DNA from 3 places in the Lysinibacillus sp. NPDC094403 genome. Region 1 is predicted to be linked to each of the others. Evidence: predicted binding sites of a transcription regulator. Region 1 holds the regulator's gene; each other region holds the start of a gene.
The links. The regulator Rex, encoded in region 1, represses fermentation and respiration genes when NADH is low (regulators of the CRP and FNR family bind a similar motif). The targets are predictions, from matches to a motif close to TTGTGAAATATTTCACAA.
Positions count from the first base shown of each region.

Region 1 (8,211 bases):
TGATTTCCAAGACGGTGGTATACGTAAAGGCTATTATACAGATAACGGGGAGGATGCCCTTGTCATGTGGGTGAATTTATAATGGAAAATCGAATTATATTAGCAATAGAATCGAGCTGTGATGAAACTGCAGCAGCGATTATTCGAAATGGCTCTGAAATTGTTTCAAATGTGGTTGCTTCTCAAATAGAAAGTCATAAACGATTTGGTGGAGTTGTACCTGAAATCGCATCTCGTCATCATGTTGAGCAAATTACAGTTGTCATAGAAGAAGCATTAGCACAGGCAAATATGAAACCAGCAGATTTAGATGCTGTGGCAGTTACTGAGGGTCCTGGTCTTGTAGGTGCATTGTTAATTGGGATTAATGCCGCGAAGGCCTTTGCATTTGCCAATAATTTACCGATTATCGGTGTACATCATATAGCAGGACACATATATGCCAATGCACTCGTGCAGCCAATGGAATTCCCATTATTAGCACTTGTTGTATCGGGTGGCCATACAGAGCTAGTTTATATGAAAGAACATGGCTCTTTTGAAGTCATCGGTGAGACGAGAGATGATGCGGCTGGAGAAGCTTATGATAAAGTTGCGCGTGTTTTAGACTTACCGTATCCAGGTGGCCCGCGAATTGATAAGTTAGCCCATGAGGGAGATGAGGCTGTATCCTTCCCAAGAGTGTGGTTAGAGGAAGATTCTTATGATTTTAGCTTTAGCGGCTTGAAATCAGCGGTTATTAATTACAAACATAATATGGATCAACGTGGTGAAGAAATTTATCCGACTGCCGTTGCCAAAGGATTTCAGGATAGTGTAGTTGAAGTGTTAACTGCGAAAACATTACGGGCAGCTCGCGAATATAAAGTGAAACAGGTTATTGCAGCGGGAGGTGTAGCGGCAAATAAAGGCTTACGTACATCACTTGATTCTGTATTTGCAGAAGAAGGTATCCCGTTTTATGTGCCACCATTAAAGTTGTGTACAGATAATGCCGCTATGATAGGGGCAGCAGCAACACCAATGTTTGAAGCAGGTATTCGCGGTAATTTATCAATGAACGGTCGCCCAGGTATGGAGTTAAAATCCTGGGTTTAACTTCTTTCAGAAGTTAAAGCCTCCGGCGGATGTCACAAAATCGGAAAGGAGTTCTTTGTGCAAGCACAAAGCCGATTTCGGACGCAATTATGCTGAGGCATAATTGATTATAGAAAAGAGGTGTTTTAGAGTTGATTCTAAAATACCTCTTTTTGCTTTTGTGAAAAAATTGTTGAGAAAAAATTGTTTATAAGAAAATTAGATTTAATAAGTTGACAAATTTTTCGGAAAATTATCCACAGGTAAAGAGCAATTAAAACATCGAACATTCGTACTTATGCACAAAATGTTGATAACTTGTGCATAACTTGTGATTATTCAATATATAGTAGCCTGTTTTGCACAAAGTGATGTGGATAAAATAATTTTGAATTGTGGACAATGTGGAAAAGTCTGTTGATATGTTGATATTACTAGATTTATTGTGTGTATAAAGCTGTGGGCATTTTTTGTCGAAAAATAGCACTTGACCAATATATATGAAAAATCAAGGCGAGTAAAGTAAAAAGCCATGCGACAAGGCACATGGCTTTACAAGTTATATTCCACTCCAGAGGGATGTTATAAAATAATATTTTCAAGTTCTTCACTTAGCTCAAGCCATTCCATTTCAAATAACTCGTATTGTTCCTTAGCTGTTGATAGTTCATCTTGAAGCTGTGTAATTTTTTCGTGGTCTGTGAAAATCTCGGGATCGCAAAGGGCTTCTTCTAATCGAGCTATTTCAAGATTCGCTTGTTGCATTTTCCCCTCTAGTTCTTCAAGCATGCGTCTAATTTGGCGCTCCCGTTTTTTAGCCTCTTTATCAATTTTAGAGGTAGATATCTTCTCAAGTACATCAGCTTGTACTTGCGGTTGAGCGGCAGCCTTCATTTGTGCAATTTCTAATAGCTCTTGTTTCTTCTCAAGATAATAATCATAGTCACCTAAGTACTCAAAGGAACCATCTCCAGATAGATCGATTACTTTAGTAGCGATTCGATTGATGAAATATCGGTCATGCGATACAAATAAGAGCGTTCCAGGATAATCGATAAGTGCGTTTTCAAGTATCTCTTTACTATCTAAGTCTAAGTGATTGGTAGGCTCATCGAGAATTAAGAAATTTGCCTTTTGCATCATTAACTTAGCTAATGCAAGTCTAGCTTTTTCTCCACCAGATAAAGACGACACAGTTTTATCTACTTCTTCTCCACTGAATAAGAAACGGCCAAGCACCGAGCGAATATCTTTTTCATTCATTAATGGCCATTCATCCCATAACTCTTTTAGAACACTTTTATTGCTCGATAACTTTGCCTGCTCTTGATCATAATAACCAATTTGAACATTTGTACCATAGCGAATCTCTCCAGAGAGTGGTAGCAAATCTTTGACAATCGTTTTTAATAAAGTTGATTTACCAACACCATTTGGTCCAACTAATGCAATTCGATCTTCGCGGAAAGTACGTAATGTGATGCCGCTTGATATTTTCTTATCACCATAACCTATCGCTAAGTCATCAATAGATAATACATCATTACCACTTTGACGTTCAATTGTAAAACCGAAGCTTGCTGACTTTTCATCGCCATCAGGGGAATCCATCCATTCTGTACGTTCAAGCATTTTACGACGACTTTGTGCCATTTTAGTAGTAGAAGCACGAGCAATATTTTTTTGAATAAATTCCTCAAGCTTGGCTTTCTCATCTTGTTGTCGTTCAAATAGCTTTAAATCACGCTCATAATTTTTCGCTTTTTCATCTAAATAGTTACTATAATTGCCTGTATATTTTGTGACACGATGACGAGAGACTTCGTAGACAATGGAAACAACCTGGTCTAAGAAGTAGCGGTCATGGGAAACAATTAGAATAGCCCCTTCATAGCCTTTTAAATATGATTCCAACCAAGAGAGGGTTTCAATATCCAAATGGTTAGTAGGTTCATCGAGTATTAATAGGTCAGGTTTACTTAAAAGAAGTTTAGCGAGTGCTAAACGAGTTCGTTGTCCCCCTGATAGTGAGCTAATTGGCTTTTGGTAATCCTCAGGATAAAACTGCATGCCATGAAGGACAGAACGTGTATCAGATTCATATTGATAGCCACCCGCATCCTTAAAAGTATGCTGTAAATGATCGTATTCAGACATTATTTTTGCATATAAAGTAGAATTCTCATAAACAGTGGGATCAGCCATTTGTTGTTCTAGTGACCGTAGTGCTTGTTCTTGTGCAATAAGCGGTTCAAAAATTGTCATCATTTCATCCCAAATAGACAATGTTGAATTTAATCCAGCATGTTGCTCTAAATATCCAATTTGTACACCTTTAGGAATAATTATATCGCCAGAGTCATATGACATTTGACCAGCAATTATTTTAAGTAAAGTGGACTTACCAGCACCGTTACGACCTACTAATGCAACGCGGTCACGATGTTGAACCTCTAATTTTACGCCACTTAAAATTTCATCTGCAAGGAAGGATTTATATAGTTGATTGACCTGTAAAACAATCATTCTTGACACCTCAATTCTTCCTTAGTGTAATAGATGAGCGATTCGCTTGCAATGTCGAGGCTTTACTTATGCTAAGCTGTCATGTAAGATTGAAACGATTTCCCTTTAGTTAGTGCGTAAAAGCGCCATTAACTAAAGGGGAATACTCCAGTGAATATTATAAACTTAGTAAATAGTTAATTAAGTATGTATCATGCTATTTGATACATATAAGGAGGAAAAAGTTTGAAACAAGAATTAAAAATTCCACAAGCCACTACAAAAAGACTTCCTCTTTACTATCGATTTATTCAAAACTTTGCACAAGAAGGCATGGAGCGCATTTCATCGAAGGAACTGAGTGAAGCGATGAAAATTGATTCTGCAACTATTCGCCGTGATTTTTCTTATTTTGGTGCTCTAGGGAAAAAGGGATACGGCTATGATGTGCAGCATCTCTTAAAATTTTTTAGTCAAACGCTCGATCAACATGAAGCGACAAAAGTAGCGTTAATTGGTGTAGGTAATTTAGGTAGTGCTTTATTAAAATATAATTTTCAAAAAAATCATAATACTCATATCGTTGTGGCATTTGATTCAAAGGCCCCGAAGGAAGGTAAGATGATTAGCAATATTCCTGTTTTTCATCCTGATTTATTGGAAGAAAAGTATGCAGAATATGGAGCAGAGCTTGCAATTTTAACAGTTTCACCACGTTCCGCACAGAAAATGGCTGATAGATTAGCGGTAATGAACGCAAAAGGAATTTTGAACTTTACGCCAGAGCGTATTACTGTACCAGATAAAATGCAACTTTTAACAATCGATTTATCGGTAGAATTACAGGCGCTTATTTATTTAATTCGTAATCAGGAAGAGTGATAAATGTACATACTTTAAGTATAGCTCACATTTTTTGTCAATAGAGGTATGTAGTAAAATGAGAGAGTGGCGAAAAACTTTCACATATTATTAGTTAGCATAATGGCGAAATATGCGTTAAAATGATGGATATAAAGAGGAGGTGGCTTTAATGGGTGGTATTGGTCCTATGAGCCTCATTATTATCGGAATTGTCGCATTACTAATTTTCGGTCCTAAGAAGTTACCGGAGCTTGGTAAAGCATTTGGTTCAACATTACGTGAATTCAAAAATGCTACTAAAGGATTAGCCGACGAAGATGATGATGACAAGAAAAAGAAAGAACTAGATAAGTAAAGTTAGGATGTTTGAGGAATGAATCCAAAAGATCTAACTGTCATTCAGCATATAGAAGAATTAAGAAAACGGCTTTTTATTGTTGCCGTTTTCTTTGTTCTCGCTATGGCTGGCGGCTTTTTTGTTGCGAAACCGCTTGTTAAATACCTTCAAACTACTGGAGCGAATTATAATATAGAGCTTCATGCGTTTGATGTAGTAACACCACTTGCAATTTATATCCAAGTCGTTTTTTTAATAGCATTTATTCTATCTTCTCCGGTATTGATGTATCAATTGTGGGCATTTATTAGCCCCGGACTAAGGGACGTGGAACGAAAAGCAACCTTAAGCTATATCCCGTATTCGTTTATATTGTTTTTAGCAGGGCTATCTTTTTCATATTTTTTACTATTCCCTTACGTCATAAAGTTTATGATGAATTTATCAAATGAATTAGAAATTCAGCAAACGATTGGCATACATGAATATTTTTCGTTTTTATTTAAGCTTACAATACCTTTTGGTTTTCTTTTTCAATTACCGATCGTCGTCTTGTTCTTTTCACGTATTGGGATTCTATCGCCTGAGTTACTAATTCGTATTCGTAAGTACTCATACTTTGGTTTATTTGTATGTGCTGCTCTAATCGCACCACCTGAATTAGCTTCACACTTAATGGTTTCAGTACCGTTATTTATGCTTTATGAAATTAGCATTATGATTTCCCGTGTTGGCTATAAGAAATACTTAAAATCAGAGGAAATGCGAATGAAGGAAGAACAAGAAGCTGAGCAAAAACGCCAGGTCGAAGAGGCACTTGAACAGCAGCGCCGTCAAATCGAAGAATTGAATCAATAAAAATAGAAGCTCGATGCTAATTAGAAGCATCGAGCTTTTTCGTCGTTATATCTACCTGAAAATCAGTGGGAAGAAAAACTTCCACTGATTTTTATTGCATTTTTTCTAGTTGTTCAAGAAACTTTTGCAATGGTTCTGCATACAATTGTACAAGTGTCACAAAACCATTCAGCATGACATGGGCGATAATGGACGTCCAAATACGTTTTGTTTTGTGATATAAGAAGGCAAAAATCAATCCGCAGATTGTATAAAGCAAGATATGTGAGAAGTCGAAATGAATAAGTGCGAAGAATATTGCGCTTACTATACCGGCTACCCAGAAATTAGTTGTTTGGACAAGCGATCCAAAAATAACACGGCGGAAGACGAACTCTTCTAATATTGGTCCAAATACGACAATTGCTAATATCGCAATAGGAGCACCTTTTGCAATAGCTACAATATCAGCTGTGTTTTGCGACCCACCTTGGATACCGAATATAGCCATTTCGATAGCTGCGCCAATCATTTGGCCAATAAAAACTAGGAAGAAACCAATAATTCCCCACATAATTGACAGTGGTATAGTTTCTTTCTTTCCTTGATAAATATCCCAAAACGCTTTATCGCGAGATGTTATGATTAAGCTTAGAATTAATGCAATGGCAAAGCTAAGTGCAATATACCAGCCTTGCGTAAGTGGAGCAGCTTGCTCACTAGGTAAACCGGTTGTACTCATAACAAGCTTGTGAAACGGTTGTGCCAGCCATCTACCTGATATTTGCATGAGAATATAGATCAATAAAACATAAAGGGCTGTTTTTTTATGTTTAAATATTTTTTGAGAATTGTTCACAGTCAAAATCCTTTCCATTCATTATGCTATCTTTCTATTGTAGAGGAATATGGAAAGAAAACAAAATTTTTCGTAGTTCTGACTTGCAAAAAAAAGTACGATTGATTATCATAATAATTGTGTTAGCACTCGTCTGTGTAGAGTGCTAAAAACGCTTGAACATACATTTTATTAATAGGAGGTTGTTTCACTTGTTAAGACCACTAGGAGATCGTATTGTAATCGAACTAATCGAGGTAGAAGAAAAATCTGCATTCGGTATTGTACTGCCAGACTCTGCAAAAGAAAAACCGCAAGAAGGTAAAGTTGTAGCAGTTGGGACAGGTCGTATATTAGAGAACGGGCAACGTGTAGAGCTTGACGTTAAAGTTGACGACCGCATTATTTTCTCAAAATACTCTGGTACAGAAGTTAAATATGAAGGTAATGAATACCTAATTTTACGCGAAAGCGATATTCTTGCAATTATTGAATAAATTAATATTTTAGCTTGATTAAAGTAAATGCCTTGAGTGATCGTCACAGATAAACAAATGGGTCGATGACGATGACAGTATGGCGAAATTTTTATAAATATATTGATGAAGCTTAACGAATATTCCATTCCAGGAGGGTAAATTCAAATGGCAAAAGATATTAAATTCTCAGAAGACGCTCGTTCATTAATGCTACAAGGTGTAGATAAATTAGCAAACGCAGTAAAAATTACTCTAGGGCCTAAAGGTCGTAACGTAGTTTTAGAAAAAAAATTCGGTTCACCACTTATTACAAATGATGGTGTAACAATTGCAAAAGAAATCGAACTAGAAAACCCATATGAAAACATGGGTGCAAAATTAGTAGCAGAAGTTGCTTCTAAAACAAATGAAATCGCTGGTGACGGTACAACAACTGCAACAGTATTAGCTCAAGCAATTATTCGTGAAGGCTTGAAAAACGTAACAGCTGGTGCAAATCCTGTAGGTATTCGTAAAGGGATCGACAAAGCAGTTGCAGCAGCCCTTACAGAATTACACGCTATTTCTCGCCCAGTAAGCAACAAAGAGGAAATCGCACAGGTTGCGGCTATCTCTGCTGCTGATGATGAAGTAGGTCAATTAATTGCAGAGGCAATGGAACGTGTAGGTAACGATGGTGTTATTACTATTGAAGAATCTAAAGGCTTCACAACTGAGCTTGATGTAGTTGAAGGTATGCAATTCGACCGTGGCTATGCATCACACTACATGGTAACAGATACAGATAAAATGGAAGCTGTATTAGACAACCCATTCATTCTTATTACTGATAAAAAAATTACAAACATTCAAGAAGTATTACCATTATTAGAACAAGTGGTACAACAAGGTCGTCCACTGTTAATCATCGCTGAAGATGTTGAAGGTGAAGCTCTTGCAACACTTGTAGTAAACAAACTTCGCGGTACATTCAATGCGGTAGCGGTTAAAGCTCCAGGATTTGGTGATCGTCGTAAAGCAATGCTTGAAGATATCGCAATTTTAACAGGTGGTCAAGTAATTACAGAAGAATTAGGCTTAGACCTTAAATCAGCTGATATTACATCACTTGGTCGCGCTGCAAAAGTTGTTGTTACAAAAGACAATACAACAATCGTAGAAGGTGTTGGCAGTGCAGATGCAATCGAAGGCCGTATTGGTCAAATCCGTGCTCAACTTGCTGAAACAACTTCAGAATTCGATAAAGAAAAATTACAAGAACGCCTTGCAAAATT
Region 1 is NZ_JBNNTL010000026.1:23,535-31,745, forward strand. It holds gene rimI (ribosomal protein S18-alanine N-acetyltransferase) at 1-82, shown strand, start outside; gene tsaD (tRNA (adenosine(37)-N6)-threonylcarbamoyltransferase complex transferase subunit TsaD) at 82-1,098, shown strand; gene ACQKMV_RS22315 (ATP-binding cassette domain-containing protein) at 1,660-3,603, opposite strand; gene ACQKMV_RS22320 (redox-sensing transcriptional repressor Rex) at 3,829-4,464, shown strand; gene ACQKMV_RS22325 (twin-arginine translocase TatA/TatE family subunit) at 4,616-4,801, shown strand; gene tatC (twin-arginine translocase subunit TatC) at 4,820-5,641, shown strand; gene ACQKMV_RS22335 (CPBP family intramembrane glutamic endopeptidase) at 5,733-6,497, opposite strand; gene groES (co-chaperone GroES) at 6,671-6,955, shown strand; gene groL (chaperonin GroEL) at 7,103-8,211, shown strand, end outside.

Region 2 (8,211 bases), on a different contig from region 1:
TCTTATCGAGAAAGATGGAGGGCTTGACTAAAAATAAGCTTCGACAACAAATAGAGTAGGTCAATCCAACAGAGCTACTTGAGAGATGAGGGGGCTAGGATTGACGTTCAGACCGGCCACTTTTGTACAAAAATTATGTTAAAAGAAGGGGTGTATCGGATGACTCAACAAGCAAAGGTAGATGATAGAAAACTAGAAGCAATTGCAAAGGCAATTCAAAATTTGGAATTTGGAGAAGTACACATTACGATTCAAGATGGTGTCATTGTTCAAATCAACAGACTTGAAAAGCAAAGATTTCCACAGAAAAAATAAACGGTATGATGATAGTTGAGCAGATGTTTGAAGGCTTCAAATCAACAGAAATTCATTCCTTTTCCTTATTTTTTTATTAACCAAATCGAAAAAGGGTGGAAAAAACGTCAAAAAACAGGATGATTGCCACGAATCATCCTGTTTTTGCATATATTCTACTTACAATAGTTTAGTCATAAAAACTTTTTGGAATTTCACCAATATGTCTGCGATGATACAGTAAGGGTTCCTTCTGTGCATCATCAATTTCTAGGACTTGCCCGATAAATATCGTATGATCTCCAGCATTGATTTGTTGAAATATTTTACATTGTAAAATGGCTGCAGTATCATGCAAAACTGGTAGACCTAAAGTAGAAGTTGACCATTTAGCCTGGGCGAAACGATCTGGAATTTTACTTGAAAATAGCGTACATAAATGCTCCTGATTGCTCGCTAAAATATTAACAGCAAACTTTTGAGCTGTTGAAAAAAATGGGTGCAGCTGTGATTTTTTATCGAGCGACCATAAAATAAGCAGTGGATCTATGGAAACGGACGCAAAGGAATTGACAGTTAAGCCAATAGGCTCTTTTGCGTCATTACAAGCAGTAACAACCGTAACGCCGGTTGGATAATTACCTAATGCTAGTTTAAAAGCAGCTACTTTGTCTGTCATTCTAATCACCTCTTCATTTATTTAAGGAAATGAAAAATCTTTATTGATGAAGCATCGGCATTGAAATCATTTTGTTGCCAAGCATTTAAAAAAAGATATCATAAAATATAGTAACTTCTTAATAATTATAATATTCTTAATTTTATTTTAAACCAACAAAACTAACAGGTAAAGTATATAATAGAGGAAAAAAAGGGGGTTCAGTAATGACTTTATATTTTGATCATCTAGTTCATCAAGTTCAATCACCAGAGAATGCAAAGGTTTTCTTAAACAAACGTAATATCCATACAGTTAACGGTGGTCAACATACAATGTGGGGGACATACAATACGTTAAGCTATTTTGGATTAAACTATATTGAACAAATAGCAATCTATGATCGTGATTTATTTGAAAATGCAGCGAAATTACCTTATTCCTTACATTATACGTTTAAGAGTGCTAACGAGCGCTATGGTTTTTCAAGAATTGCGTTACGTACAAAAAATATTGAGGAAGAGGGTCAACGTTTGCGTGCACTTGGCTTTGAAGTATATGGACCTGATGTTTGTAGTCGCACAAGACCAGATGGCTCTGTAGTAGGATGGAAGTTATTGCATTTTGGAAAGCCAGGGCAGGCAATTGATTTCCCATTTTTAATCGAGTGGTCTGATACAGATGAGGAACGTGTTGCACAATTAAAAGCAAATGGAGCCATTGAGACGAAACAATCAATATCGATGGAATCTGTACAATTCTATGTAAAAGATGTGCAAGCTACAGTTAAATTATGGAGAGAAGTATTACAACTTCCAGAGCCTGAACAACAAGAACAGTTTATTTCCTTACACTTACCAAATATTCGCCTAGATTTTTATGAAGAAGTCGCTGCAACTAATATGACGCTAGGCCATTTAAATGAAGGACCGTTTGGGGTTACACTTAAAGATACAGACAGAACGAAGGAAACAATAGTTTTTCCAGCAGCTTTTTATTGGATCAATCGCTGAAGCTATAGGTGTTCGGAATATGAAGCATCACTAAAACCAATATGAACATTTAAAAAAAGGAGCCGTTCATCCAACGAACAGCTCCTTTGCACTTATAATTTCACAACATTTGACGCCTGGGGTCCTCGATTGCCTTCCACCACATCAAATGATACCTTTTGACCTTCTTCAAGTGTACGGAAGCCTTCCTCTTGGATGCCCGTAAAATGTACAAATACATCTTCTCCATCATCACATTCAATAAAGCCATATCCTTTTTCATTATTGAACCACTTTACGATTCCCTGTTGCATAAGCATTCGCCTCCAATGCGCTTGAATATAGAACTAAAAATCAATTAAGTTGTGACATAATTAAGAAAATGTGAAAAAATGCATTTTCATTAAGAACATACATGAAATGAGCAAAGTTGTCAATTGATTGTCGAAATGCTTGTATAACTAACATGATTTCTTTCACAATAAAGTCTATAATGGAATTAACTTCTTTCAGCAAATTTCTGCTGAAAGAAGTTAAGGCCTCCGGCGGATGTCACAGAATCGGAAAGGAATTCTTTGTGCTAGCACAAAGCCGATTCCGGACGCAATTATGCCGGCATAATTGATCGACAAAGAAAGTAGGATGCCAAATGACAACGACAAATCAACCATTAACAGATTTAGAAATCGCAAATAAAGCGGTTATGAAGCCTATTACAGAAATAGCGAAAGCTGCAGGTATTCCAGAGGATGCACTTGAGCAATATGGTCGCTACAAAGCAAAAATTGATCCATTAAAAATAACAGCACATGGTGAGGATGCAAAGGTTGTATTAGTTACAGCCATTAGTCCAACTCCAGCAGGTGAAGGGAAATCAACTGTTACGGTTGGACTTGCAGATGCACTTCATCAATTGAAGAAAAATGTTGCTGTTGCTTTACGTGAGCCATCACTCGGCCCTGTAATGGGTGTTAAAGGTGGCGCAACAGGTGGTGGATATGCACAGGTTGTACCGATGGAGGATATTAACTTGCATTTCACGGGTGACCTTCACGCGATTACGACTGCGAATAATGCATTATCAGCCTTTATCGATAATCATATCCACCAAGGAAATGTATTAAATATTGACCCTCGCCGTATTATCTGGAAGCGTGTTATGGATTTAAATGATCGCGCCCTTCGTAAAGTTGTTGTGGGCCTCGGTGGTCCTGTTCAAGGAATGCCACGTGAGGATGGCTTTGATATTACTGTTGCATCAGAAATTATGGCAGTTTTCTGTTTAGCTACAAGTATTGAAGATTTACGTGAACGTTTAGCAAGTATCGTAATCGGTTATACATTTAATCGTGAGCCCGTATTCGTGCGTGATCTTCAAGTGGAAGGGGCATTAACATTATTATTAAAAGATGCCTTCAAACCAAACTTAGTGCAAACACTTGAGGGAACACCTGCCATTATTCACGGTGGGCCATTTGCCAACATCGCACACGGCTGTAACTCAATTATGGCGACACAAACAGCACGTAAGCTAGCCGATATCGTTGTGACAGAAGCGGGCTTCGGTTCTGATTTAGGTGCAGAAAAATTCATGAACATTAAAGCACGTAAAGCAGGCTTTAAACCAAGTGCCGTTGTCATTGTGGCTACTATTCGTGCATTAAAAATGCATGGTGGCGTAGCAAAAACAGAATTAGTTGGTGAAAATGTAGAGGCACTTTTACAAGGAATTGCAAACCTAGAGAAGCATGTAGAGACTATTCGTACATTTGGTGTAGAGCCGATTATCGCACTTAATCGCTTTATTACAGATACAGAGGCAGAACTTGCTGCTGTATTAAATTGGTGTCAAGAAAAGCATGTACGCATTGCTCGTACGAATGTCTGGGAGGAAGGCGGAAAAGGTGGTCTAGCCTTAGCTGAACAAGTGCTAGCTGTTCTTGATAAAGAAAACAATTTCTCACCTCTATATGATGTAACAGAATCTATTGAGGAAAAAGTGCGTACAATTGTGCAAAAAGTTTATGGTGGGAAAGATGTGCAATTTACCGACCAAGCGAAAAAACAAATTGCTCAAATCGAAAAATTTGGCTGGGATTCTCTGCCGATTTGTATGGCGAAAACACAATACTCCTTATCCGACCAACCAAGTCTTTTAGGACGTCCTGAAGGCTTTACAATTACCATTCGCGAAGTCATTCCTAAGCTTGGTGCAGGCTTCCTAGTTTGCTTAACTGGGGATATTATGACAATGCCAGGTTTACCAAAAGCACCTGCCGCTTTGCGTATGAATGTTGATAATGAAGGACATGCGGTAGGGTTGTTCTAGATTGAAAGAAATACAAAAGAATATGTAAATGTAAAAGCTGCTCCTTTAAGTTATAAAGGGCAGCTTTTTAACTTCTTTGTGAGGATGTCCAGAAGTTAAGCTTCATGCGGATGTCACTGAATTATGTCAAGGCATAATAGTCTTTGTGAAAAAGGGGGAAGAAAATTAATATCCCCCATATTCAATAAGGAGAAAACTAACTAACCATAAAAAAATTGCAATTCGAATGATTATATTCATTATTTTTTCAAAAAAAGTAAGTTTTCTTTCACGCTTTAATTTTTTTATAAGTCTCACAGAAAAAATTGAACATAAGAGAAGGAATGCTATAGAAATTTGATATATGTTTTCTAACAGGTTTACATTTTCTAACAAGCTTTTCAACATAATCATCCTCTCTTACTAGAATGTATGAGTTGTCTGATTTTAGTATGCTGATACTTTAATAAATTAATAAAAGCTGATTTTATCTACAATAAGTATGATGGGAGCTTTATTGGTTCTTCTGCGGGTTCGTATTACAAACTTTTTGTTCCTATATGGGTTATCATAAACTGCTATCGACTATTACCATCAATATATGTAATTTCACGGTGTTTCCCCAATGTGCATATTATCTCCCGTGTTCAAAACAATTTTTTCCCTTAAGAATGTCTTAGAAGGGAAATAGGGAATAACAAGTAGCAGGGAAAATTGAGATAAGGAGATATATGTCTTTAAAATGTCAATTGAAGAAAAAATAATAAAAGCTGCCATCATCTACAAAAAATAAGATGGGCAGCTTTTACTTTTTCTTCAGCGGGTTGGTATTACATAACATAACTATCGTTCCTACTTCCTTCATAACTTAATACTTCATTTACGGCTTAAATGAAATTCGGAAAAATTGTTGCCTAAAAAAGATTTATCTATTTTTGTTAGCAAGACTTAGATGATTTGACTTTTCGCAAATGTTGGCAAGTAATTGGTATACTATTTGCCATTAATGGGAGGAGTTACGTTCACACATATTCAAGATCATGAATAGAAGAAGGTAACATCTATTAATGATAATAAAATCACACACTTGGCGACATATGCTCAAAGCCTTCAAAACAGTCTAACTGTTTGTTCACTTTTTTCATCATGTACATTCACTATGCGGGTTAAAACAAAGAATTTCTAAGGGAAAGTGTTCACTTTTATTTGTTTTCTTAGATGATTGGTTTTCACTATACGCACGTCATCTTTCAACACATTATTCAATTGTAAGCCCGCTGAAGTTGTTAAATCTGTCTGTCAAAACATAGTTCTTGTACACCACTGAAATAGTGAGCTTACAGAACAAAGTCAGCTGTTCTGTACATTTATCTTACAATATTCTGAAAAATTTGTCAATTGAAAACGACTTTTCAAGTTAATTTTTTTATAAGCCTAGAGGTTACTTAATTACCAACTGTTCTATGCTATACAGTATAATAAAGTATGAAGGGACTGAACAAAGAAAATGAACAATTTAATGGACAAAGTACGGGGAATTTATGAGCAGTTTGATGCTAGTCATGATTTTCAACACATTGAACGTGTTTATCAAAATGCGTTAACGATATTACATACAGAGCCGGAAGCGGATGCAGAAGTCGTGAAAATTGCTGTGCTTTTGCATGATGTAAGTGATAAAAAGTATACCGATAGCAAAGAGCAAGAAAATAAGCTAATTGCCGAGCTACCTTTAAGTGAAGTAAAAAAGCAACATATCCGAGATTGTATTGCACAAGTATCGTATAATGGTGGCAATGAGCTAGAAGCAACTTCTATTGAAGCAAAAATAGTACGAGATGCGGATCGCTTAGATGCGATTGGAGCAATCGGTATTGCACGCACATTTGCCTATGGTGGGGCTAAGGGTCGAAAGCTTTATGATAAGGAAGAGGATGCACGTAAGGATATGACAGAGGAGGAGTATCGTAGTAAAAATACATCCTCAGTTACCCATTTTTATGAGAAGCTATTATTGCTGAAGGATTTAATGATTACAGAGAAGGGCAAGCAAATGGCTAATGAACGTCATCAATTTATGGTACAGTTTTTAGAGCAATTACAAAATGAAATAGGTGAGTAATTACTCACGTTACTAAAAAATAATCCGTTGTCTTTTTCAATAGACAACGGATTTTAATGTTTGAATATTGCTGATTAATTTACTTCGGAAGGAGAATGAATAAAAAACATGTAAGTTTATTTTTTACTTCAATTTTTTCGGCTGCCCCTTGTTCAGGATATGAGTTTGCAATCGTTCCATTACTGTGACATGTTAATCGTTTCTAATTTCAATGTATCCAGCGATCGAATCTTTCGAAGTTGATGTTTTGCTGTCTGAAATGTGGAGGATTGATTCTCACATATAAGCTAATTTAAACGATAGGTGTATTTTTTCAATGGAATTGCACATGCTAATTTTAAATAAAAAGTATCTTATTACCAATAAAATTAACAAAAAGGGAAATATTTCAGAATCGAGGTCATTTTTTTTCTTAGAAATGAGTGAAAACCCTTTTCATCCATTACATAAAGCATATATAATAACTTATGTTTTTTTGACAATGGGGATCTTGATTTAGCTTTATATTAGATTGTGGGAGAATTTCCTTTCAAAATACAATGGGGTAACCGTCAAAGGAGTATTTACATCATGAAAGAAGCAAAAAGCGCAGTTAAGTGGATTCCTTTCTTCATTACCCTTGCTGTTGGAGTGGCTATCTGGTTTTGTCCAGCACCCTCAGGAGTAGATGAAAAAGCATGGCATCTGTTCGCTATATTTGTTGCGACAATTATAGGATTTATAACGAAACCGTTGCCAATGGGAGCTGTATCCATTATTGCTATGGCTATGATTGCCATTACTAATACATTAACCATTGAAGAGACATTAAGCGGTTTTGGCAATTCAACGATTTGGCTAATTGTTATTGCCTTCTTTATTTCTCGTGGATTTATTAAAACGGGACTAGGGGAACGAATTGCTTATGTATTTGTTCGTCTTTTTGGGAAAAAAACTTTGAGTCTGTCTTACTCTTTACTAGCGAGTGACCTAATATTAGCGCCAGCTATTCCTAGTAATACAGCTCGTGCGGGTGGTGTTATTTTCCCAATCATCCAGTCATTATCTCATACTTTCGGATCTAAACCAGAAGACGGTACAGAGCGTAAGATGGGTGCCTTTCTTTTGAAGGTAGGCTTTCAAGGGAATTTAATAACGTCTGCAATGTTTATGACAGCCATGGCAGCGAATCCTTTAATTGTAAAGCTAGCAAGTGATACAGCTGGCGTATCTATTACCTGGTTCGGTTGGGCAATGGCAATGATTGTCCCAGGATTAACAGCTTTAATCGTTGTTCCTTATGTTATTTATAAAATCTATCCGCCTGAAATTAAGGAAACACCTGAGGCAGCAGCTATCGCTAAAAAGAAACTGGATGAATTTGGTCCACTGAAAAGTTCTGAGAAACGAATGATCGTAGTATTTGTTGTTGTGTTGTCGTTATGGATTGGTGGAGACTACTTAGGAATTAGTGCCACTACAGCAGCTCTTATAGGTCTTTCATTGCTGTTATTGTTAGATGTGTTAACATGGGCAGATATTAAAAAGGAAGAAGGAGCATGGGATACACTAGTTTGGTTTGCAACACTATTTATGATGGCATCTTTTATGAACAAACTAGGGCTGATTCCATGGTTTAGTAATGAAGTTGGTGGACTTGTATCTGGGTATAGTTGGATATGGGCTGTTTTAATATTAGCATTAGTCTATTTCTATTCTCATTATTTCTTTGCGAGTTCCACTGCCCATATTAGTGCGATGTACGCAGCATTTTTATCTGTAATGTTGCAAGCAGGAGCACCAGCAATGCTAGCAGCTATATTATTAGCAGCATTTAGTAATTTATTTGGCGCCACTA
Region 2 is NZ_JBNNTL010000009.1:69,730-77,940, reverse strand. It holds gene ACQKMV_RS14810 (YezD family protein) at 160-315, shown strand; gene ACQKMV_RS14805 (flavin reductase family protein) at 485-973, opposite strand; gene ACQKMV_RS14800 (VOC family protein) at 1,180-1,965, shown strand; gene ACQKMV_RS14795 (cold-shock protein) at 2,058-2,258, opposite strand; gene ACQKMV_RS14790 (formate--tetrahydrofolate ligase) at 2,594-4,273, shown strand; gene ACQKMV_RS14785 (hypothetical protein) at 4,439-4,660, opposite strand; gene ACQKMV_RS14780 (HD domain-containing protein) at 5,760-6,374, shown strand; gene ACQKMV_RS14775 (anion permease) at 6,945-8,211, shown strand, end outside.
Region 2: a site for Rex is predicted at 6,751-6,768, ahead of ACQKMV_RS14775 (anion permease). Genes of this name have one in related genera too.

Region 3 (8,211 bases), on a different contig from region 1:
GGAACACCTTGATCATCTAAACAATTAAAAAATTTGGATGCCCAACTTGCAGCTTCTGCAGTATCAAGTTTTAAAATTGATAAGATTGAATCTGAATTTTTTTCTTTTTCTGGTGTAATCATAAAATCTTCTTTTGTTAATTGTACATTTTCTGATTTAGTTAATACTCCATCAGTATAGATTTCTATTTGAGAAGTATAATTTTTATCATCTGCTACAATTTTTCTTTCGTCATAATTAACAAGTTCTCCTTTGTTATCAAAGATAACTGTAAGGGCCGAAATGTTTAGCGTAGATTCTATGTTTTTGTATTCTATAGGCATATATAGCACATTATTCTATGTTTTTGTATTCTATAGGCATATATAGCACATTATTCTCGCCATTTTGCTTTGATTGTATGTCTTTGAAATCTAGTTCACCATTTGACTGTAATTTAATAGTTCCTTGTTTTATTAATGTAAGTAATTCTTTCTTTAAATCGTTTGTTTTTTCTTCAGGCATTTCTGAATAATTTTTATTAAAATCCTTAAAAGTTTCAGCTAAACCATTGTATTCTTCGGGTATTGATGTCTGTGCTAGAGTTAAAGGAGTAATTGCTGTAGTAACAAATAAAGTGGCGATTAGTAAAAAAGATAGAAAAATTTTTCCGAACATTTTTTTGTTCATTGCTATCAATCTCCTTTTCATGTTCCTCTTTTTTTTTACTTTTCCCCGGGTATGTTAATAACATATCATTAGTTATGAATATTAAGAAATCAATTTTTGTTGATAATTGAACAAAAATTGAGAAAAGTTAGTAAATTAGCTATTGCTTCCGAGAAATTTGTTTTAATTTTGCTTGTTTTTATAGTGTAATAAGTTACTATCTTTCACTTAATCTGTATTTTGTGTTCATATCTACATGAAAATAGTTCCCAATTTAAATCATGTTTTCCGCCTTCTTTGCTTTTTATCAATTTTTGTCATAAATAGAACAAAAATTGATAAGTTCAAAAAATATTCATCGACAAAAATTTGGGGTGACAAAATCGGCGATCTGTTTCTATACGTAGCCGAAGTAATAAGCTATTACTGAAGATCGCTATGTCAGATATAATAACAAAAACTCTTTGATTAAAGCTGCTTTCGTATAGATTGTTGCTCTGAAAATACTGATTGTTTAAGAAGAAGTCGGAGAATTACAAAGAGCAGATCAACTAGTTAAGGCAATGAAACAAGATTTATATAAGGAAATTACCCAATTTTCGATTCGCGAAAAAATCAGCCTAGAAAAAGCAAATATGTAATTTAAAATCCTAAAGGTGGTTAGTTATTATGTTAACGAAATATCGCTCCAATACATATATTCCGGAATTGGTGAAGGCTAGTAAAATGTTAGCCCAAAGACATAATTTCGAGTATTCATGCTCAGATGAGGCCGGAAGATTGTTGTCAGTGCTTGTTGGTCAAATCATGCATGGAACAATCCTTGAAGTCGGGACTGGCTACGGGGTAGGCAGTGCTTGGATTCTTTCTACCATTGCACCAGATGTACAGTTTGTTTCAGTGGATCATGCAAAGGAAAAAATCGATGCTACTGCTCAAACAATTCGTCATCAGCAGGCAGAATTTTTAGTAGGTGACTGGAAAGAAGCGGTAGCAAAAGGTCCTTTTCAATTTATTTTTGCTGATGTAGCTGCTGCTAAAACGATTGAATGTGTACAACTATTAGAGGCATTAGCTGTTGGAGGTATGTTATTAATGGACGATTTTACGCCTGAAGAACATTTTCCAGAAGAATGGAGAGGGAAACCTGATAAGGTCAGGGACTTTTGGTTAAATCATAAAGAATTAAGAGCTACAGAAATTTACTTAACAGCAACATCCTCTGCTATCCTCGCAACTAAGCTGAAAGGAAAAGAATAATCCAAGTAAAGAAACCATACATATTTTAATAACGATTTCTTTATGAAGAGGTGAATAGTTGGAGAACACGCCAGATGGCTATTCTTATGTACCACAGCCTATTCAGAAAGATGGGGCGGGTTGGCTGGATAAAGGGCCGAGAGATATTATGAGGGATCTGGAAAATCCTGATATGCTTGTCCCTCCAAAAACAGATGCTGGACTTGTACCAAATTTAAAATTTTCTTTTTCTGATACGCATATGGTTTTAAAAAATGGCGGTTGGTCTCGAGAAGTTACCGCTCGTGATTTGCCAATTGCCACTACATTGGCAGGTGTCAATATGAGTTTGACACCTGGTGGAGTTCGTGAACTGCATTGGCATCAACAAGCAGAATGGTCGTATATGCTTTTTGGTCATGCACGCATTACAGCGGTCGATCAAAATGGGCGTAACTTTATTGCCGATGTAGGTCCAGGGGATTTATGGTATTTCCCACCAGGAATTCCGCATTCCATACAGGGTCTTGAAGATGGCTGTGAATTTTTACTGGTGTTTGACGATGGGCATTTCTCAGATCTTAGTACATTTTCAATATCTGATTGGTTTGCCCATACTCCTAAAGATGTACTGTCCTCTAATTTTGGTGTTCCAATGAGCGCTTTTAAACATACCCCGAAAGAACAGGTCTATATTTATCAAGATAAGGTTCCAGGACCATTAGATACACAAAAAGTACAATCCCCATACGGTACAGTTCCTCAAACATTCAAACATAGTCTACTTGCCCAAACTCCTATTAAAACACCTGGTGGCAGTGTCAGAATTGTAGATTCCACTAATTTCCCTATTTCTAAAAATATAGCAGCAGCACTTGTCGAGATTAAATCTGGTGCAATGAGAGAGCTGCATTGGCATCCGAATAATGACGAATGGCAATATTACCTTCAAGGAAAAGGACGTATGACAGTGTTTGCTGCTAATGGCGTGGCTAGAACATTCGATTATCGCGCAGGAGATGTTGGATACGTGCCGTTTGCAAGTGGTCACTACATTGAGAATACCGGTCCTGATACATTATGGTTCCTTGAAATGTTTAAAAGTGATAGATTTCAGGATGTTTCATTAAATCAATGGATGGCTCTTACTCCATCTGAGTTAGTACAAAGCAATTTAAATATTGGTCCTGAACTTCTTAATGTATTAAGAAAGGAAAAGTGGCCGGTTGTAAAATATCCTGGATTTTCTTATTATCCAAGGTGAACATATGAACATATAGAAAAGCAGATGAGATTTTTCTCACCTGCTTATTTTAATATTGATATTTATTTCTAGTAGCAAGCAGAATACCGATTGCCGGAACAGTACAAATAAGCATTGCTGCAAATGATAGTCCAGGTGAAATCTCGTATAAATAGCCGCCTAAAAATGTAAGGATAGCTGTACTTAATCCCATTGCTAATGCGGAGTAAATGCCTTGTGCATTCGGAATTTGCTCCTTCGGCAATGTTTTTGTTAAATAGCTGATAAAAGCGAAATGCGCGAGAGCAAAAGATAATGCATGCAATGTTTGAGAAGCGATAAATACCCAGACATTCGGGAATAGGTAAATGAGAAGCCAACGTAGTGAAGAACCACTTGCTGCTAAAAGTAATAAAGAAGACGAGCGCCATTTTTTAAATAGTGTATCAGCCTTCATAAAATATAAAATTTCGCAAATAACGGCGATGTTTATAATCATCCCCATATAGAATGGATCAACATGTAAATCACCTAAATATATATAGCCATAGCTGTAATAAGAAGCATGTGCGCCTTGCAATAGGATAACTATTAATAAAACAATAGGGAAGCCTTTAATTGTCCATAATGTTTTCATCGACAATGATTTTGCACGTTGTTCTTTCGTCGGTACAACGAGTAACTCTTTTGGTGTAGCCATTTGTTGCATTAACAGCATACCAATCAGGCCGACCACCATACTCCAAAAGATAATGTCATTGCCAAATGCACCTGTCAGCATACTAATGATTAATACTGCAATAACAAAGCCAACGGAACCAAAGGAACGGCTTTTACCATAGTGTACATTTCCATGCTGTACGAGTGTTGCTGCACTACTTTCAACGGCAGGGAGCAAAGCTGGATAAAATACGCTAAATAAAAGAGTTACGATAAGAAGCGAGATAAAGCTTGTGCTTGGTATGTAAAGTAAAGCTGTGATCAGGGCACCTATTGCTAGAATAGTAGTGAGTCGTTTATTATGCACATATTTTGCAAGCGTCGGGAAGAAAAATAGATTTGAAGTTGCTCGTGCTAAAAGACCGCAGCCCATTATGACGCTAGCCTGTGAAACAGTAAGATGTTTGGCATCTACTAGCCACCCTGTCCAATAAGGTAAAAAAATACCCCATGTAAAGAAAAATGCAAAGAAATTTTGAGAAAGCCATCGTTGATTGTTCATAAATTTTACGTACCTCCAATTTAACTATGTTGAATAATAGCACGTTCATCGATACAATAATGTGAGATATCTCACATTTTTTTAAAGGGGAGAGTAAAAAATGCATATACTGACAGCTGAGGAACGTTCATACTATCTTAATAAATATCCAATTGATGATTTTTTTTCTTTTGATATTGATCCATTTCTGGAAGTATGTAAGTTTGACAAAGGGGAATGGATTTTTCAAGAAGGATCATTTCCAGATACGTTATACTACATGATTGAAGGAAAAGCGAAAATATATATGACGCATAAAAACGGAAAGGTCTCGCTTATCGAATACCCAGAGGCGCCGCGTTTTATGGGTGAAATTGAGTTGCTTAATGAGGCGAGATATACGAAGGGAGTTCAGACAGTAACTGAGACGATTTGTTTTTCGATTACACAGTCTTGCAAAGAAAAGTTACTCACGGATGTACTATTTTTACGTAAACTTTGTGTGTTTTTAGGGGAAAAGGCGACCAAAATAACGTCAAAATATACTCAGAATCAAGCATATCCACTTGAAAATCGACTTGCTGCATTTATCCAATTATCGTCAGATCAAGGAATCTATAAAGAAAAACATACGGAAATCTGTGAATATTTAGGGGTTTCTTATCGACATTTATTATATGTACTTGCACAATTTTGCGAAGAAAAAATTTTAGAGAAGAGAAAGAAAGGCTATCACATTATGGATGAAAAGCGTCTTTCCGAATTGGCACAGGAGATACTGTAAGGAATACTACAGCTTATTGTATTCACTTTTTTTAACTAACCAGCGTGCAATCTCTTTGCCGCTATGATAGAAGTTAATCTCATGGACACTTTGGTTTTGTGCGGAAATATTTAGGGTTTCTTCTATAACGCCAAAAGGTATAACCCCTATACGTTGGTGTTTATCGGGTAAAAATCTTTTGTGCTTTGCCTTAGCTTCAATGTTTTTACGAGCTTCAGCAGATTTTTGTGCATTTTGGAATGGACGAGCAAGTAATTCTCCTTGTTCTAATGTTGTGCTAGGTGAATAACAATTACCTTTCATTCAACATGCCCCCTTTGTCGTTAGTTTTATTGTACAAGACATGCAATCGGAAAAGTATTCATTTACAAGGCTTTAACGAAAACTTAAAAGTTAGTGAATCAATTATGCCTCGGCATAATTGCGTCCGGAATCGGCTTTGTGCTTTGGCCTGCAAATGTTTTTTGTGCGAAAGCGAAGCGTCAGCAACAGATGAATTGCCGCAGGACGTGGTGTTTTTAGACTGCGTTCCTCTATTTCAGCAGTTGTTTGTACACCCGCTGAAAGATAGAGTAGTAAAATGTAACCGTATTCATGCCATTAACGAATAGAAATCATAGAAAATTTGTATAATTCCAAGAGAAAAACACTTACTCAAACTATTGTGAATTTTCCCAACACAACGTATTATAGTAGTAGATTTAACGTGAAGGACTTCACATTGTCACGTAATCGTGAGGAGGAATTTTTAATGAGTGCAATTCGAGTAGGTATTGTAGGTTATGGAAATTTAGGGCGCGGTGTAGAGTATGCAATTTCACAAAATCCAGATATGGAATTAGTAGCGGTATTCACACGTCGCGATCCTTCAACTGTAAACATTGCAAGTAATGCAAGCGTATATTTAGTGGATGATGCTGAAAAATTCCAAAATGACATTGATGTGATGATTTTATGTGGTGGCTCAGCAACAGATTTACCAGAGCAAGGACCACACTTTGCACAATGGTTTAATACAATTGATAGCTTTGATACACATGCGAAAATCCCTGAGTTTTTCGAGGCTGTAGATGCAGCGGCACAAAAATCTGGTAAAGTATCAGTCATTTCAGTTGGCTGGGATCCAGGTTTATTTTCATTAAATCGTTTACTCGGGGAGTCAGTTCTACCAGTAGGCACAACTTATACTTTCTGGGGAGACGGTTTAAGTCAAGGTCACTCAGATGCTATACGTCGTATTGAGGGTGTTAAAAATGCTGTACAATACACATTACCTATTAAAGAGGCTGTAGACCGTGTTCGCAACGGTGAAAATCCTGAGCTGACAACGCGTGAAAAACATGCACGTGAATGTTGGGTTGTTCTTGAGGAAGGTACAGATGCAGCAAAAGTTGAGCAAGAAATCGTGACGATGCCAAACTATTTTGATGAGTATGATACTACAGTAAACTTTATTTCTGAAGAGGAATTTAAAGCAAACCACACAGGTATGCCACACGGTGGATTCGTTATTCGCAGCGGTGAAAGCGGCGCTAGTGAAAAACAAATTCTTGAATTCTCATTAAAGCTTGAAAGTAATCCAAACTTCACGTCTAGTGTTCTAGTAGCATTTGCTCGTGCAGCACATCGCTTAAACCAAGCTGGAGACAAAGGTGCAAAAACAGTATTCGATATCCCATTCGGTCTGTTATCACCAAAATCAGCTGCTGAATTACGTAAAGAACTTTTATAATATTAAACTATCTAACTACCCGATTATCATATTATTTGATAATCGGGATTTTTATTTTATTACGATTCAATTCTGTAAATTAACATAAAGTATATGGTAAACTGTCAATAATTTAATTATTTAAAAGATTTTTATATTTTTTATGAAGTTGTAACCTTACATAACCAGTTGAATGGGGAGGTTATCACCACATGACTACAGACATTATTATCCAATCAAAATGTATTCCACCGAGTCCGTCCAATCATTGTATTAGTAGAGCAACATTAATGAAAACATTAAAAAAAAGCCAAAACCATTCTTGCACACTTATTCATAGTGGAGCAGGGTATGGTAAAACAACAATCCTTACACAATTTTTACATGCCCAATCAAGCAAATTTTCTTGGTATAGTGTGTCAGAGGAAGATGATAATATATTGCCGTTTTTAAGGCATTTAGTTTTTAGTATCACACGAATTGTTCCATGCTTCGGCCATGAATTTGATGCTTGGAATCAATTGTCTCGTTTTCCGAAAATAGAGGAGCTTAATCGTTTGTTTAAGCTGTTTGTCAATAGTTTATGTGAAATTGAAGGACCGATTTTAATTGTCATAGACGATTATCATCTCGTTTCCCATGATTTTCATATTAATTATGTGATGGAAAAAATAATTGAGTTTGCACCACCGAATGTGCACTTTATTATCGCCTCGAGAACGTTGCCGAATTGGGATATTACGAGAAGATTAAAGCTACAAAAAAAATTACTCGTTATCTCTGAAGGAGAATTAGCATTTTCATCAGAGGAAATCGCTGTCTTTTTCGAGGATTATGTAGCTGTACATTTAACAAAAGATGAAATATCTAAGGTTTTGGAAATTACAGAAGGTTGGGCAATTAGCATCTCTTTATTAGCGGAGCAATGGAACAATGAGACATTAACTCATTGGCTAAATATCTCTACTAATGATCTTTTCACCTATTTATCGGAGGAAGTTTATCTTAAGATGTCTACATTCGAGCAAGAGGCATTATTAAAGCTGGCGATTTTCCCCACTTTCTCAGAGGAGTTTATTACTCAATTTTATGGTACAGAAATAGCAGAGGCGTTAAAACTGTTTGTACAGCGGCATTTATTTATTCAACCCATCACAAAGGATGGGTTATATCGTTTTCATGCCTTGTTCTGTCGTTTTTTAGAGTTAAAATGGCAACAAAATGCTTTACAGTATATTGCATTGCATAAACAAGCAGCATTGTATTATGTAAAACAAAACAATATACAAGCTGTTCTTCATCATGCTTTTAAAACGAATGATCAGGATTTTTGTGGTGAGCTATTACAAAATCATGCTGAAAGTCTAATACGTGCTGGGCAATTT
Region 3 is NZ_JBNNTL010000002.1:251,847-260,057, forward strand. It holds gene ACQKMV_RS05505 (hypothetical protein) at 1-323, opposite strand, end outside; gene ACQKMV_RS05510 (hypothetical protein) at 334-669, opposite strand; gene ACQKMV_RS05515 (O-methyltransferase) at 1,318-1,908, shown strand; gene ACQKMV_RS05520 (oxalate decarboxylase family bicupin) at 1,967-3,151, shown strand; gene ACQKMV_RS05525 (MFS transporter) at 3,201-4,352, opposite strand; gene yeiL (transcriptional regulator YeiL) at 4,453-5,115, shown strand; gene ACQKMV_RS05535 (hypothetical protein) at 5,122-5,418, opposite strand; gene ACQKMV_RS05540 (diaminopimelate dehydrogenase) at 5,867-6,847, shown strand; gene ACQKMV_RS05545 (BTAD domain-containing putative transcriptional regulator) at 7,039-8,211, shown strand, end outside.
Region 3: a site for Rex is predicted at 4,412-4,429, ahead of yeiL (transcriptional regulator YeiL). Genes of this name have one in related genera too.